Regions from separate parts of the Rhizobium sp. PRIMUS64 genome, predicted to be linked through region 1. Evidence: riboswitches for the same ligand, from Rfam matches in the RefSeq annotation. Region 1 holds a riboswitch; the other holds the start of a gene.
What was found. A riboswitch is a leader RNA that binds a small molecule or an ion and turns the genes downstream of it on or off. The one in region 1 is predicted to bind thiamine pyrophosphate.

Region 1 (7,517 bases):
GCGCGTCTAAGCCTGCCGGCAGAAGACGGGAAGGCTCGCCGGACGGACGGCCTGTCGTCAGGCAACTTTCCTCGCCATCCCGACCGAGCGCGGCGCGGTTTCAGCGAAACCGAACTGTCGGTACAGGCGGTTCGCCGGGACGTCGGCGATCAGACTGACATAGGCCGTCTTTGGCAACTGGTTCTCGATATGGTTCGTCAGCGCGGCCATGATCATCTTGCCAAGCCCCCTGCCCTGGTGTTCGGGCATGATCGCGACGTCGGTGACTTGAAAGAAGCAGCCTCCGTCGCCGATGATGCGACCCATGCCAATCACCGCGTCGCCGCTCATCAGGCAGACACCAAAGATCGAGTTGGGCAGCCCCTTTTCGGCCGCCTCTTTCGAAAAGGGGCTGAGGCCCGACAGGTATCGCAGGCGCAGGTAATCGTCGATGCCCGGGACGCGGGGCTCGATGCGGTAATCGTCATGCTGGGTCATGTAATGCCTTTCAATGTACGTCTCCTAAAAAATCTCTCTCGCCACCGTTATCGCGGTGCTGGCGATTGATGGGCCAAGTTATCGCGCTATGAACTGGCCCTAAAAAGATAACAGAACGTCTCTCCAGGCCATGTTTCCTCCAAACCACTCTCTGATCATCCGCAAACGGCTGCGATCACTTCGCCAATAACCGCGGCCGACAATCGCGCTTGAAATGGAACTCGCGGCAAGCCAAAGGTCCCGAAGACCGTGGCGATGGAAGTTTCATCCAGAGCTCTGTCCCTAAGCGGGAAAAAATCCGTGCGCTTAACCATGTTGATTAGCCTTTGATTCATCCTCCCAGAGCAGTTTGCGGCCGGGATGGCTGGGAACCAACCTCAAAGGATCAAAAGCTATGACCTATGCACTCGTGCTTTTCTCGGCGGTAACGGCGATCGTGGTGTCCATTTCGGCGATTGGCACTGCACCGGCGCCGAATAGCAAGTGGCCGGAAATCCATTCGGAAAAGACCTCCAGACTGGCGCCGGTGCACCGGCCCTGAGCCGCCATATTGGATGAATAGCGGATTCGCGAAGCGGCGTCGGTTGCGCCGCTTGCATTGGACAAAGCCACCTCAACAGACGCTGCTCAGGCGGATTACGCCTGCGGCCGCGGCTGCGATACCGCTCAGGCCCTCATCAACGCTAATTTCCACGTCGATATCGGGATACTGCTCCAAAAACAACGTGGACTTCCTGCAGAGCGCACGACGGAAGCGTGGTGGTACCCTCAATAACGCCACGGTGCCGTGCGATCGATCCATTCGCGCGTCCGCGCTTCGGGATCGGCGTTCAAGGTGATGTCGGTGACAACCGCCACGGTGTCAGCGCTCGCGTCGAATACGCCCTGTAGCCTGTCCACATTCAAGCCTCCGATGGCCACCAGCGGCAAGGGTGCGACACGCTTCTTCCAATCCGTGATCCGTTCCAGACCTTGCGGCGGCCATTTCATCTGCTTGAGAATGGTGGGATAGATCGGGCCGAGCGCCACATAGTCAGGTTTCGCAGCCAAAGCCGTTTCGAGCTCCGTCTCGTCATGTGTGGAAAGACCGAATTTCAGGCCGGCTCTGCGAATAGCATCAAGGTCGGCTTCCACCAGATCCTCCTGGCCCAGATGGATGAAATCGCATCCCTCGTCGATCGCCAGTTTCCAGTAGTCGTTGACAACCAGCTGGCAATTCGCCGCTGCGCAAACGGCCTTGGTACGACGGATTTCCTGGCGCAGGATCTCGTCCGGGCGATCCTTCACGCGCAGTTGCACCAGTTTGACGCCCAGCGGCACGAGACGTTCGATCCATTCGGAACTGTCGACGATGAGATAGAAGGGATCGAGCCTCATGCGAAAACGCCCTTTCCGACAACCGGGGTGGACGGTACCGCCATGTCGCGCGGCTCCAGCATGCCGGAAAGATAAGCGAGCCTTCCGGCCTCGATCGCCTTGCCAAACGCCTCGGCCATGGCAGGCGGATCGCCTGCGACGGCGACCGCGGTATTCAGCAGCACCGCGTCGTAGCCGAATTCCATCACCGCTGCCGCATGCGACGGCCTCCCGATCCCCGCATCCACGATCAGCGGGATGTCCGGAAAGGCGCTCCGCATGGCCTTGAGCGCGGAAGGGTTGCGCGGACCGGCCGCAGAACCGATCGGCGCGCACCAGGGCATCAAGACCCGACATCCGACGGAGACCAGTTTTTCACCGACCACCAGATCGTCCGTCGTATAGGGAAATACGCAAAACCCTTCCGAACAAAGAATGCGTGCGGCTTCGACCAGTTCGAACACATCCGGCTGGAGACTGTCGTGATGGCCGATCACCTCGAGCTTGATCCAGTCGGTACCAAATACTTCGCGCGCCATCTTGGCGGTCAGGATCGCCTCCGACGCACTGTGACATCCCGCGGTGTTGGGCAGGACGTGCACCGCGAGCTGGCGGATGAGTTCGAAGAAGGCTCCCCCCGTCTTTCCGCCGGCCGTTTCGCGGCGAAGCGAGACCGTGACAATCTCCGCGCCGGACCGGCTCACCGCCTCGGCAAGGACGGCCGGTGACGGATAACGCGCGGTACCGAGCAGAAGCCGCGAAGACAGTGCAGCATCATAAAGAGAAAGCATGGATCAACCTCCCTGCATCGGGGACAGGATTTCGATACGGTCACCAACGTCCAGCCGGTGAGCGGCTCGGTCCTCGCGATGCACGAGATCTCCGTTGACGGCGGTTGCCAACCAGTCGCCCTCGTATTCCAGAACATGAAGAAGTTCGGCCAGGGTTACGGCCTCGCAGACCTGGGTTTCGCCATTGATGATCAGTTTCATGGGGTTAGCCTTTCAGACGTGAATGTCGCGCGAGGAGAATATCTGCGGCCCGCACAGCCATGGCGGGGGCCAACAGGAAGCCATGCCGATGCATGCCGGCGATGGCGAGCCCCTCCTCCGTTTCGATTACTTGCGGAATGTTGTTGGCAAACGCCGGACGTATGCCAGTCCCGGTCTCGACAACGCGTGCCTCGCCAAACGCCGGATGCAGCGTATAGGCCGCGTTCAGGAATTCCATGAGCGAACGCGCGGCAATCGGTCCGTCATCTTCGGCCTCGATCATCGTCGCCCCGACCATGAAACGGTGATCGTCGCGGGGCACGATATAGATCGGATGGCGTGGATGCAGCATCCTGATCGGCCTGGAAAGCGTCACATCCGCAGTTTCCAGATAGAGCATTTCGCCTCGCACGCCGCGCATGCCGGAAAGTCGCGGTATCGCCGCTGGCCCGGTGCAGTCGAGCACGCCGGCAAATCGCCGGTCTTGCGGCTCGTGTCCGCCGAAATGGAAGACGACGCCACGCTCGCGGAGCCTGCCGGCTAGTCTGGCCAGTGCGCGGCGTGGATCGAGATGCGCTTCCTGCTGGAAGAAAAGAGCCTTTTCGAAGCGGCCGGCAAGTGCAGGTTCGAGGTCGGTCACACCCTTGCGATCGATCCAGACATGACCGGTCGTGCGCGCCGCAAACCGGACGAGATCCGGAAGGTCACGCGGCTGCGCCACGACCAGAGTACCGCGGCGACGAACCTCGCCGGGCACGGCCTCCTCCCACCATCCGGCCGCGCCCAGGCCCAATGTCAGGACAATCTCTTCGGCCGCCTCCCGTTCGCAATAGGGTGCGAGCATTCCTCCAGCAAAATGCGAGGCGCCAAGTCCCGCCGCGCCGGCTTTTTCGATCACCTCGACCGAAAAGCCCCGCCTGACGAGCTCATGGGCCATCGCGAGGCCGGCAACGCCGGCCCCTTTGACGAGAAAGGTAGACATTATGCGTTACCCGGAAGGTCTGCGACCGGCATGTAAAGATCGCCGCCATCGCGGTATTTGGCGGCCATGGCTTGCAACCCCTCCCTCTGCGCTTCGGCGCGGATATCGTGCGAAATCCGCATCGAGCAGAATTTCGGGCCGCACATGGAGCAGAAATGCGCCACCTTATGCGCCTCCTTCGGCAGCGTTTCGTCGTGGAAGGAACGGGCGGTTTCCGGATCGAGCGAGAGGTTGAACTGGTCCTCCCATCGGAACTCGAAACGGGCGCGCGACAACGCATCGTCGCGCACCCGCGCCGCCGGATGGCCCTTGGCGAGATCGGCGGCATGTGCCGCGATCTTATAGGTGATGACGCCCACCTTGACGTCGTTGCGGTCCGGCAGGCCGAGATGTTCCTTGGGCGTCACGTAGCAGAGCATGGCGGTGCCGAACCAGCCGATCATCGCAGCCCCGATGCCGGATGTGATGTGGTCATAGCCCGGCGCGATATCGGTGGTTAGCGGTCCGAGCGTATAAAAAGGCGCCTCGCCGCAAACCGCGAGCTGCTTGTCCATGTTTTCCTTGATCTTGTGCATCGGCACATGGCCGGGACCTTCGATCATCACCTGGCAATCCTTCGCCCAGGCGATTTTCGTTAACTCGCCGAGCGTTTCCAGTTCTGCGAACTGCGCCGCATCGTTGGCATCAGCGATCGATCCCGGGCGCAGGCCATCACCGAGCGAGAAGGAAACGTCGTAAGCGCGGCAAATGTCGCAGATCTCCTCGAAATGCTCGTAGAGAAAACTCTCCCTGTGGTGGTGCAGACACCACTTGGCCATGATCGAGCCGCCGCGGGAAACGATGCCGGTGACGCGATTGACGGTCAGCGGAATATAGGCGAGCCGCACGCCGGCATGGATGGTGAAATAGTCGACGCCCTGCTCGGCCTGTTCGATCAGCGTATCGCGATAGACCTCCCAGGTGAGGTCCTCGGCAACGCCGTTCACCTTTTCGAGTGCCTGGTAGAGCGGCACGGTACCGATCGGCACCGGCGAATTGCGGATGATCCATTCGCGGATATTGTGGATGTTTCGGCCGGTCGACAGGTCCATGACGGTGTCGGCACCCCAGCGGATCGCCCAGACCATCTTCTCCACTTCTTCCGCCATGGACGAGGTAACAGCCGAATTGCCGATATTGGCATTGATCTTTACCAGGAAGTTCCGGCCGATGATCATCGGTTCGGATTCTGGATGGTTGATATTGGCGGGAATGATCGCTCGGCCTTCCGCGACTTCCCGACGGACGAAATCCGGTGTCACGAAATCCGGGATATGGGCGCCAAAACTTTCGCCGTCGCGGATGAGAGCTTCCTTGGCCGCCTGTCGTCCGAGGTTTTCGCGAATGGCGATGAATTCCATTTCCGGCGTGACGATGCCGGCCCGCGCATAAGCGAGCTGGGTAACGGCCCTCCCCGCCTTCGCCTTGAAAGGCTGGCTGCGAACGGGGAATTCCGGCGTCAGCCTGTCGCCTGAAACAAAGCCGTTATCCTCCGGCCTGACGATGCGGCCCCCGTAGGATTCAACATCACCGCGAGCAAGAACCCAGCTTTCGCGCAGGCGTGGCAGGCCTGCATCAATGCGGATTTCGGCACTTTCTGCGGTGTAGGGACCCGAAGAATCGTAGACAGTGACTGGCGGTTCGCCAGAGGTCGGATGCAGTGCGATCTGACGCATCGGTACGCGGATATCCGGATGAATGGTGCCTGCTTTCAGGACTTTCGCGGAGGCGGGAAGCGGACCTGTGGTGACGACCGGAGTGAGTTTGGTGGCTGCAATATTCATGGTTCGAGGCTCCAAGTTTTGACGTTTGGAGACCCAGTTCCAGTGTTGGAATGATGAAAAAACGCCGTGGATTCCGAAGGACGGATACCCGCCCTCGCTGCCGCAGCGCCCGCACCGTCCCTACGCCAGTATGAACTGGATCAGGTTCAACGGGTCACTGCGCCTCGGGCGGCCAAAGCCGATCCGACCAGCGGTATCTCAGCCCCTTGGCGGGACCCCCCTGGTGAATAGGGCTAAGCTATTGTGAGAAATGCCGCTCCGTCAACCCTTAGGGCACCATCCAGAACCCATATCCCGACCGCTTGAGTTCTGTTCATCGCGCCGCTGGGCTGACTGGCTTCATGGAGTTTAGCGAATGTGGCATGCTCAGCGCCGGCCCAATTCCCCGCCAGAACCTCCAGGAACGCAAAGCAATCGCCAACGGCTTGGTGCCCATCCGCTGTCACCCGACCACCCCTAGCGGCACCACTTTCGCCGGCGACAATAGAATGCCCTCGAAAGGCCAACTTGCGCATGGCGTCCCTCGCCAAAGCTACGCAAACCAGACTGTTTTTCATTGCCCATCCTGTCAATGATCGGGAAAAGGGCAATAAGATCAATAATTAGACGGTATGATCAGTTTTTAATCACAAATCAAAAAGCTCATCATTTTGGCAGAATCTGCGGTTTATTTGGCCGAATATGAAACATCAGGTCTCTTGCCTCGTGACGGTATTGCAAGTGTAATTCTCCTCGTCTGATCGGCGCTTCCGGCGTAATCAGACCAGCAAACAGCAGCGGAGCCGCCTTTTCAGCCCGGTCATTTGGCCGAGACGGCGGAGGCGTGCTCGGACGGCAAGGGGATGAGGCATGACAAAGCTTGCGACGACAATTCTGACCGGGTTTCTCGGGACCGGCAAGACCACGCTTCTCAATCACCTGCTCACCTCAATCGAAAACGAGAGCGTAGCGGTGATCGTCAACGAATTTGGGGAGGTCGGCATCGATGGAAAGCTCGTGGTGCCGACGGCGGACGAGGTCATCGAGCTGAACAATGGCTGCATCTGCTGCACTGTCAGGGGCGATCTCATCGCCGCGATCGGCGAACTGCTGCGCTCCGGACGGCCAATCGACCGCATCATCATCGAGACTTCGGGTCTTGCCGATCCGGCGCCGGTCATCCAGTCCTTCCTGCTCGACGAAACGCTCGCCAGGCGGCTGCAGCTTGATGCGATCGTGACCGTCGTCGATGCCCGCCATATGAAGCAACAGCTCTCTCAGGACGAGGCGAGGGAGCAGATCAGCTTTGCCGACGTGCTGCTGCTCAACAAGATCGACCTGGAGAGCGCCGAGGACCTTGCCGCCACCGAGCAGCAATTGCGCGGGATCAATCCGCTTGCCCGGATCATCCGGACGAGGGATTGCAAGGTCGAGCTCTCCGCGGTGCTCGACGTCGGCGCCTTCGACCTCAAGAACATCCTGTCTATCGACCCCGATATTCTCAAGGACCATGAACACGAGCACGACCAGAGCATCGGTTGCGTGGCGATCCAGGACTTCGGCCCGCTCGATCCAGCGGCGCTGAACGTCTGGCTCAATCGCCTGGCTCAGGAGATCGGCACGGACCTCTTCCGCATGAAGGGCGTGCTGAATCTCCACGGCGAGCAGCGCCGCTATGTCTTTCACGGCGTGCACATGACGCTTGAAGGACGCCCCGGAAAGGCCTGGGGGCCTTCGGAAAAGCGGCTCAACGAAATCGTCTTCATCGGCAGGAATCTCGACGACGCGATGCTTCGAGACGGCTTCATGAGCTGCCTCAGCCAGCAGCGCGCGCTGGCATCCTGATCCGCATCCGCCCAACCCCTCAACAAGGAGACAGACCCATGCCCCCGCTCGTTGCCGCAATGA
Region 2 (7,517 bases), on a different contig from region 1:
TCGCTTCGTGGGCTTTTCCAGCGAGTTTGTGCAATTCCTGGCCGGTCATCCCCGGCTCGGGTTTGGGCAACGGCATTCGGTATTATCTCGGAAGGGAGGCGATGAGGTAGATCAGCACAATAGCATATTCGCACAAGCGAATTGGTCAAAAGTGATGAAATGCCAAAAAAGGTCCAAACAAATCAGCAGATAAGCTGACCGCCGTTGATCTCGATCACCTGTCCGGTGATGTAGCCCGAGAGCGAGGGAGCCGCCAGGAACAGATAGGCGGGAGCGCAGTCCTCCGCCGTGCCGAGCCGCTGCAGGGGGATGGATTTTCTCGTCTGTTCCAGCTTTTCGCGGGAGGAATAGCGCTCATGGAATTCCGTCTCGATCGTTCCCGGTGACACGCAATTGACGCGGATTCCGTCCGGTGCAAGCTCACGGGCAAGCGCCTTGGAATAGGTCGCAACGAAGGCTTTCGAAGCCGAATAGATCGAGGAGCCGGGGCTGCCGCCGGTCAGCGCCGAAATCGAAACCGTGTTGACGATGGCAGCGCCTTCAGCCGCCTTCAATGCCGGCAGCAGCGCGCGTGTCAGCGCCACCACCGATGTCTGGTTGAGCCGCACGACCGCCTCATATTCTGCGTCGGTGAGCGTGGCAGCGGGAAAACGGCCAAGCATGGTACCGGCATTGTTGACGAGCACATCGACCCTGTCGAAGAAGGCGAGAGCATCTTCAGCAAATTGCGCTGCCCCACCGACTGCGGAGAAATCGGCATGCAGCAGCAGCGCCCGTCTTTCAGATTCAGCCGTCAGCAGGAAATCCGGCAGGTCGCGTCCCGGCTTGCGCCCGGTATGGACGATTACTTTCGCGCCGCAGTCCAGGAACTGCCGGGCCACTTCAAGGCCGATGCCGCGACCGGCGCCGGTCACGACCACATTGCGATTTTCGAACAGTCTGGGATGAAACACGAAGCCGTCCTCCTCGCGGACAGTGCCGCCGGTTGCGTCACTCGCCCTTAACATATGAGCACGCCGACCGAAAGAAAGGCGCGCATCGATCTTTCCCGGGAGAGACTTGGTCTCACCCCGGAAACTGCTCTTCCCAAGAAGTTCCAGCCTTTTAGTTTTCGGTCTCCAGAAGCCGCGCGCCTGGCCCCTCCTTGCCGAGCCGGTCGCAGGGATTGCGCAACGGACAGCTTTCGATCGACAGGCAGCCGCAGCCGATGCAGCCTGTCAGACGGTCGCGCAGCAGGCTAAGCCGCCTGATTCGGGCATCGAGATCATCCTTCCAGCGCGCCGACAGCGTCTGCCAGTCGGCGACGGTCGGTGTGCGTCCCTGCGGCAGGGACTCGAACGCCGCCTGGATTTCCGAAAGCGGAATGCCGACACGCTGCGCCACCTTGATAATGCCGAGCCGGCGCAGCACATCGCGGCCATAGCGCCGCTGGTTGCCGCGGGAGCGGATGCTCGAGATCAGCCCCTTGGTCTCGTAAAAATGCAGCGCCGAGACGGCCAGGCCGCTGCGCTCTGCCACTTCACCGACCGTCAGGAGCTTGCCGAGCGGCGCCGCAGGAATTGTATCCATCACCTCTTGACCTCAATATTAGTTGAGGTTTTATAACCTTGGCTCCTGCAATCGTAAAGTCCAATCGCAACAAGGAGCGACGCGTGAAAACACCCACCAGGCTGGCTGTCATCTATGGGAGCACGAGAGAGGGCCGCATCTGCGACCGGGTGGTCAAATGGCTGACGCAGGAGCTCGTCCGCTTCCCGCAATTTGATATCGACATCATCGACCCGCTGGATTTCGCGCTGCCGGCCAACCGTGACATGACGCACCCCGAAATCGACAGGCTCGCCGGACGGCTTGGCATGGCCGACGCCTTCATCATCGTCACGCCGGAATACAATCACAGCTTCACCGCCTCGTTGAAGTCGATCATCGATTTCTTCTTCGAGCCCTGGCAGGGCAAGCCGGTCGCCTTCGTTTCCTATGGCGGCATATCTGGCGGCCTGCGCGCCGTCGAACAGCTGCGGCTCGTCTTTGCCGAACTCGACGCCGTCACGATCCGCGATTCGGTCAGCTTTGCCGCACCTTGGAACCGCTTCGACACAGACGGGCGGCTCGACAATCCCGCCGAGGCAATGCGTTTGCTCGATCGGATGATGGCGAGGCTGGAATGGTGGACGCAGGCGCTCGTCACTGCCCGCAGCGATCGTCCCTATACCGACACAGAGCGCCGCGCGTCTTTTCAGACGCGCTAAGGACGCTCTATTACTTTGAATCTGCGCATAATCCTTTCCGAAAATCGATTCCGATTTTCGGGGTTATGCGCTAGCCGCCTGAGGCAGAGAGTTCCGGTTCCGTTCCCGGCAGGTACGGAACCATTGGGAACACCCGGACAGGACCTCCGTCCGGGTGTTTCCCGTCGCATCAGGTCCATCCCGACCGCGCGGACGGGTTCGCAATTTTGCTGTTGCGGGGAGGAAACCCCGGTGATAGTTTCCGCGCAAATAACAGGGGAGCTCCGTATCGCCGGGGCTGAGATGTGAGGTGCAAGCCTCTGGACCCTTCAAAGCTGATCTGGGTAATGCCAGCGGAGCGAGGTTCAGATGTTCTCAGGCGCACAAGTGTCACTCTATCCGATGTCCGGCAATTTCGTCGGCATCATTCTTGATGCCGTCAAGGCGCTCGACCCCTATCGCGACCGGCTGCGCATCGAGACCGATGACATCTCCACGCTGCTGGTCGGCCCGCCTGACATTCTCTTCGCCGCCATGCACGATCTATTCGTCGCCGCCGCAAAGACCGGCGAGCATTGCGTCCTGTCCGCCGCCGTTTCACGTGGCTGCCCCGGCGAGCCCGACGACGTCATCTGCGGCGTCAATCCTTCCCTCGGTCAGGCGGAGCCGCTTGCCGAGCGTATAACAGCCGCACTTGCCGCCGTTGAAACCACCGCCGAGACCGGCCAGCCGACCGCTGCGCAATTCTCGCTCTACGTCATGGGAACCGGTACCCATATGGACGAGATTTATGGCTGCATCGACTTCCTGAAGCGCTCCGGCACCTTCGACCGTGCCAAGAATTTCTGCACCAGGCTTTCTGGCGATGCCGGTGCCGTCTTTGCAACCATTCGTGAGGCCTTCTATCGCTTCGGCGACCCCGAGGGACATGTTACCCTCGACATCACGGCGTCTGCCAATAGCCCGACGAAAGCCTGAAATCGAACGCTGATGACACTGCCACAACCATCGGCTTCGCGCCTTGCCGCGCTCCGCGCCGCTCTCTACCGGGGCATACCCGCCCTGCTGGCCGGCTGTGTTATTTTGGCGGCATGGGAACTCTATGTCGATCTTTCCGGTATCAAACCTTCCATCCTGCCGGCGCCTTCGCGCATCGTCATCCAGGGCTGGCTGAACCGCGAGGCGCTGATATCAAACACCTGGCCGACGCTCGGCGCGACACTCGGAGGTTTCGCCCTGTCGCTGGCCTTCGCCTTCGCCGCCTCGATCCTCATGGATTTCGTGCCCTTCATGCGCCGGGCATTGCTGCCGATCTTCATCGCCAGCCAGACCCTGCCGCTGGTGGCGATCGCGCCCCTCGTCGTCCTCTGGTTCGGCTTCGGCCTGTTGCCGAAGGTCCTGCTGGTGGCGCTCGTCACCTTCTTCCCGCTGCTTGTCGCCTTGCTGCAGGGCTATGAATCGACCGACCGCGACATCGCCGAATTGCTGAATTCGATGAAGGCGAGCCGCTGGCGCATTTTCCGCCTGGCACGGCTTCCCTCCTCGCTGCCCTATTTCTTCGCCGGCCTGCGGATCTCGATCACCTATGCCGTCGTCGGCGCGATCTTTGCCGAATATGCCGGCGCCGCCCGCGGCCTCGGCATCTATATCCTCAACGCCAAGAACAATTTCCGTCCCGATCTCGTGCTCGCCGCCGTCGTCATCAGCGCCGTCCTGACACTCTGCCTCTTCGGAGCGACGCTATTGATCCAGCGCCTCGTCATGCCCTGGCAGCCAACCGCGGAGCGGCGCCGATGAGCGATGCAATGGTTGAACTGCACAATATCTCGAAGTCCTTCGACGGCATGAAGGTGCTGGGCGATATTTCGCTCGCCGTCGCAGACGGCGAGTTCGTTTCGATCGTCGGCCCCTCCGGCTCCGGAAAATCGACGGTGCTGCGACTGCTGACCCAGGCACTGCGCCCCGATGCCGGCACCATGCTTTTTAAGGGCGTGCCGCTGGAACAGGCGCCGCATTCCTTCGCCTTCATGCCGCAACGCGATGCGCTGATGCCCTGGCGCCGGATCATCGACAATGCGGCACTCGGTCTCGAGGTGAAAGGCATGAGCCGCCGCGCGGCCCGCGCCGCCGTCGCGCCGCTGCTCGAGAGCTTCGGCCTTGCCGGCTTCGAACACCACTATCCCTCCGAACTGTCAGGTGGCATGCGCCAGCGCGCCGCGCTGCTGCGCACCGTCGTCCAGACCCAGGACATGCTGCTGCTCGACGAGCCTTTCGGCGCGCTGGACGCGCTGACGCGCACGCAGATCCAGGAATGGCTGCAGGGCATGTGGACCGAACACCGTTGGACGGCGCTGCTGATCACCCACGATGTTCGCGAGGCCGTGTTCCTCTCCGACCGTATCTACGTGCTTTCGGCCCGTCCGGCGCGTATCATCCGCGAATTCCGCGTTCCCCTGCCCCGCCCGAGAAGCATTGCCGATCTCGGCTCGCCGGCGGCCCAGGCGATCGAAACCGAAATCCTGCAAACCCTGCTTCATCCGCTAGAACAGGATGATTTTAGGCCGGTCGGCCTCAAATCTGAATCCTGTTCTGATTTAAAGAGTTAGAGCATGATGTCGTCCGAAAACCGCTCACACTTTTCGGCATCATGCTCTAGAGACCTGAGGAGGTCACCATGCTGCTTCTCACCCGTCGCCAGACGATCTTCGCCGCCATCGCGGCAAGCCTCGCCGGTCGTACCGCCCTCGCCCAATCGGCGCCCGCAAAGGTTCGCATCGCGCTCGACTGGACACCCAACACCAACCATATCGGCATCTATGTCGCCAAGGCGAAGGGCTTCTATGCCGATGCCGGGCTCGATGTCGAGATTCTTCCCTTCACCGACACCAGCGCCGGAACGCTGGTGTCCAACGGCGTTGCCGATTTCGGCATCAGCAGCGAGATCGAGACCCTCACGCAGCGCGCTGGCGGCGGTGACGTGAAGATGGTCTACGGCGTCGTCCAGACGGAAACCGCACGCCTGATCTTCAAGGGCGGACGCGACGACATCAAGAGCCCGAAAGACCTCGACGGCAAGACCTATGGCGGCTTTGGCGGCACCTGGGAGAGCGCGCTGATCTCCGCGATGATCCGCAATGACGGCGGCAAAGGCGACGTCAAGACCGTCACCCTCGGCACCTCCGCTTACGAGGCGCTGGACAATGGCTCGATCGATTTCACGCTGGAGATCTACACCTGGGAAGGCATCGCCGCCGAACTGGAAAACCGGAAGATCGGCCGCTTCCACTATTCCGATTATGGCATTCCCGACGAGCAGACGACGGTCATCGTCTCAAGCGACGCCTATCTCTCCGCAAGTCGGGAACACGCCCGCGCCTTCATCCAGGCGACACGAAAGGGTTATGCCTACTCCGTCGACCATCCCGACGAAGCCTGCGAGCTGCTGATCTCTGGAAGCAACGGCGCACTGATGAACACGGAACTGGTAAAGGCTTCTCAAAAGGCATTGATCGAGGGGCACTTCCTGAAATCCGAGGCCGGCGTGATCGGTAAGCTCGACCCGGCAAAGGCCGAGGGCCTCGGCGGCTTCCTGATGGAGAATGGCATTCTGGTCGATGCGAATGGCGCCGCACTCAAGGAGAAGCCGGACTTTTCCACCTATTATACCAACGAACTTCTCGACTGAGCCCACCCCCTGCCTTGCCCGTCGCGGCTTTCCGCTGCAAAATCTCAGATACGGATTCAGCTCTTGGGCCGCTCCGGCCTAAGAGCTGAATCCGTATCTAAATCAAGGAAGTGGTGCATGATGTCGTCCGAGCACCGCTCACACTTTTCGGCATCATGCTCTGGGCAAGGTGGGGAGGCAGGATGCGACAACAGGAGAGACTGGCCGGAGCGGACTTTCTGCGCGCGACGGCCTGTCTGCTGGTGCTCGCCCACCACTTCGCGCTGCGGCTGGATATGCGCAGAATCCCTGACGAACTCGGACCGACCGCACATATCCTCCGCTTCGGCAATTTCGGCGTCGCCATCTTCTTCGTGCTCAGCGGCTTTCTTCTTGCCCATCCCTTCTGGCGCGCGCTCGACGCCGGTAGCGCCATGCCGAGCCTCCGCCATTACGCGATCCGCAGGGCGGCGCGCATCGCTCCGGGCTTCTGGTTCGCCGCCACCATCGGCTTCGCTCTCAGCCTGACGCTGCTTGCCCTGCCGCTGACGCCGGAGATTGTGCTCCGCTACGTCTCCGGGCTGCTGTTCATGAGCCAGTGGCATTGGCGTACCTTGTTTCCTGTCGAAGCCGACGGGCCGCTCTGGTCGATTGCCTTCGAGGTCACCAGCTATGTGCTCCTGCCGATCTGCTTTCTCCTGCTATTTCGTTTGCCCCCCCTGAGGCGGCGCCCGTTGCTTGCCCGCTTCGCCTGGCTTTGCGTCATCGCAGCCGTACTTCTCGCCCATGTGCTGATTCTGGCCTTCTTTCCGCTCGACGACATCGGACGCGGCTGGCAGTACGGCCTGCAGGGCGGCGCGAAGGAGTGGATGCCGAGATATAATCCGATCGGCTTCTTTGCCGTCTTCGCGCTCGGCGCGCTTGCCGCGGGCGTCGAGGTCATGCTCCCAACAAGGCGCGCCTCCTGGTTCGATGTTGTATCGCTCCTGGCCATCGCCGTTGCCGGCTACCGCCTCGTCATATCGCCCGGCGGCTCCGACGAGGCTTACGGCTGGCTCGAAATCCCCTACGGTTTTCCGGTCTTTCCGCTGGCGGTCGCAACGGCGCTCGTTTCGCTCAGCCATTCGCAACACCTGGGAAGGCTGTTCGACAACGCTCCTGTCCGCTACATCGCAAAGATCTCCTTCGGCATCTATATCTGGCAGGAGATCATCCTGATATTGATCCAGAGACTCGACCCGGGCTCGTTTGGCTTTTCCTCGGAAAATGTCGTCGCCGGCTGGCTGCAATCTTGCGGGCTGGCGGCGGCGCTCATCCTTCTGGTCGCGAGCCTCAGCTACTTCCTGCTGGAAAAACCGGCGATCGATCTCGGCAACCGGCTGACATCTCGCCTACCCAATCGGGCTACTCCTTTCAAAGTATAAATTCGCCATAGGTGCAACTACAGGCATTAAGGTTAACGCGAAATACTCCCATTTTTGGCGTCTTTAGGGTTATCAAATTCATATTTATACCGATGACAAACGATACGTGACCATGTATCTGTCTCACTGCTGTTCAGTATCGCATCTAAACTTGTGGACCTTGCGTAATGAATGCTTTTACTTCGAAGACGAATTCACGCT

Region 2: linked by a shared signal. The riboswitch ahead of MOV76_RS14020 (YkoF family thiamine/hydroxymethylpyrimidine-binding protein) and the one ahead of thiC (phosphomethylpyrimidine synthase ThiC) in region 1 are both predicted to bind thiamine pyrophosphate.

The regions. Positions count from the first base shown of each region.
Region 1 covers NZ_JALBGX010000002.1:165,859-173,375, forward strand. Annotated here, with positions in the region: gene MOV76_RS02315 (GNAT family N-acetyltransferase) at 58-477, opposite strand; gene MOV76_RS02320 (hypothetical protein) at 872-1,018, shown strand; gene MOV76_RS02325 (thiamine phosphate synthase) at 1,246-1,854, opposite strand; gene MOV76_RS02330 (thiazole synthase) at 1,851-2,624, opposite strand; gene thiS (sulfur carrier protein ThiS) at 2,628-2,825, opposite strand; gene thiO (glycine oxidase ThiO) at 2,830-3,807, opposite strand; gene thiC (phosphomethylpyrimidine synthase ThiC) at 3,807-5,630, opposite strand; TPP riboswitch at 5,730-5,862, opposite strand; gene MOV76_RS02350 (GTP-binding protein) at 6,480-7,454, shown strand; gene MOV76_RS02355 (DUF1097 domain-containing protein) at 7,493-7,517, shown strand, end outside.
Region 2 covers NZ_JALBGX010000028.1:32,832-40,348, reverse strand. Annotated here, with positions in the region: gene MOV76_RS14040 (helix-turn-helix transcriptional regulator) at 1-76, opposite strand, end outside; gene MOV76_RS14035 (SDR family NAD(P)-dependent oxidoreductase) at 183-953, opposite strand; gene soxR (redox-sensitive transcriptional activator SoxR) at 1,105-1,569, opposite strand; gene MOV76_RS14025 (NADPH-dependent FMN reductase) at 1,653-2,249, shown strand; TPP riboswitch at 2,494-2,607, shown strand; gene MOV76_RS14020 (YkoF family thiamine/hydroxymethylpyrimidine-binding protein) at 2,598-3,206, shown strand; gene MOV76_RS14015 (ABC transporter permease) at 3,219-4,025, shown strand; gene MOV76_RS14010 (ABC transporter ATP-binding protein) at 4,022-4,834, shown strand; gene MOV76_RS14005 (ABC transporter substrate-binding protein) at 4,903-5,913, shown strand; gene MOV76_RS14000 (acyltransferase) at 6,096-7,316, shown strand; gene MOV76_RS13995 (sugar transferase) at 7,484-7,517, shown strand, end outside.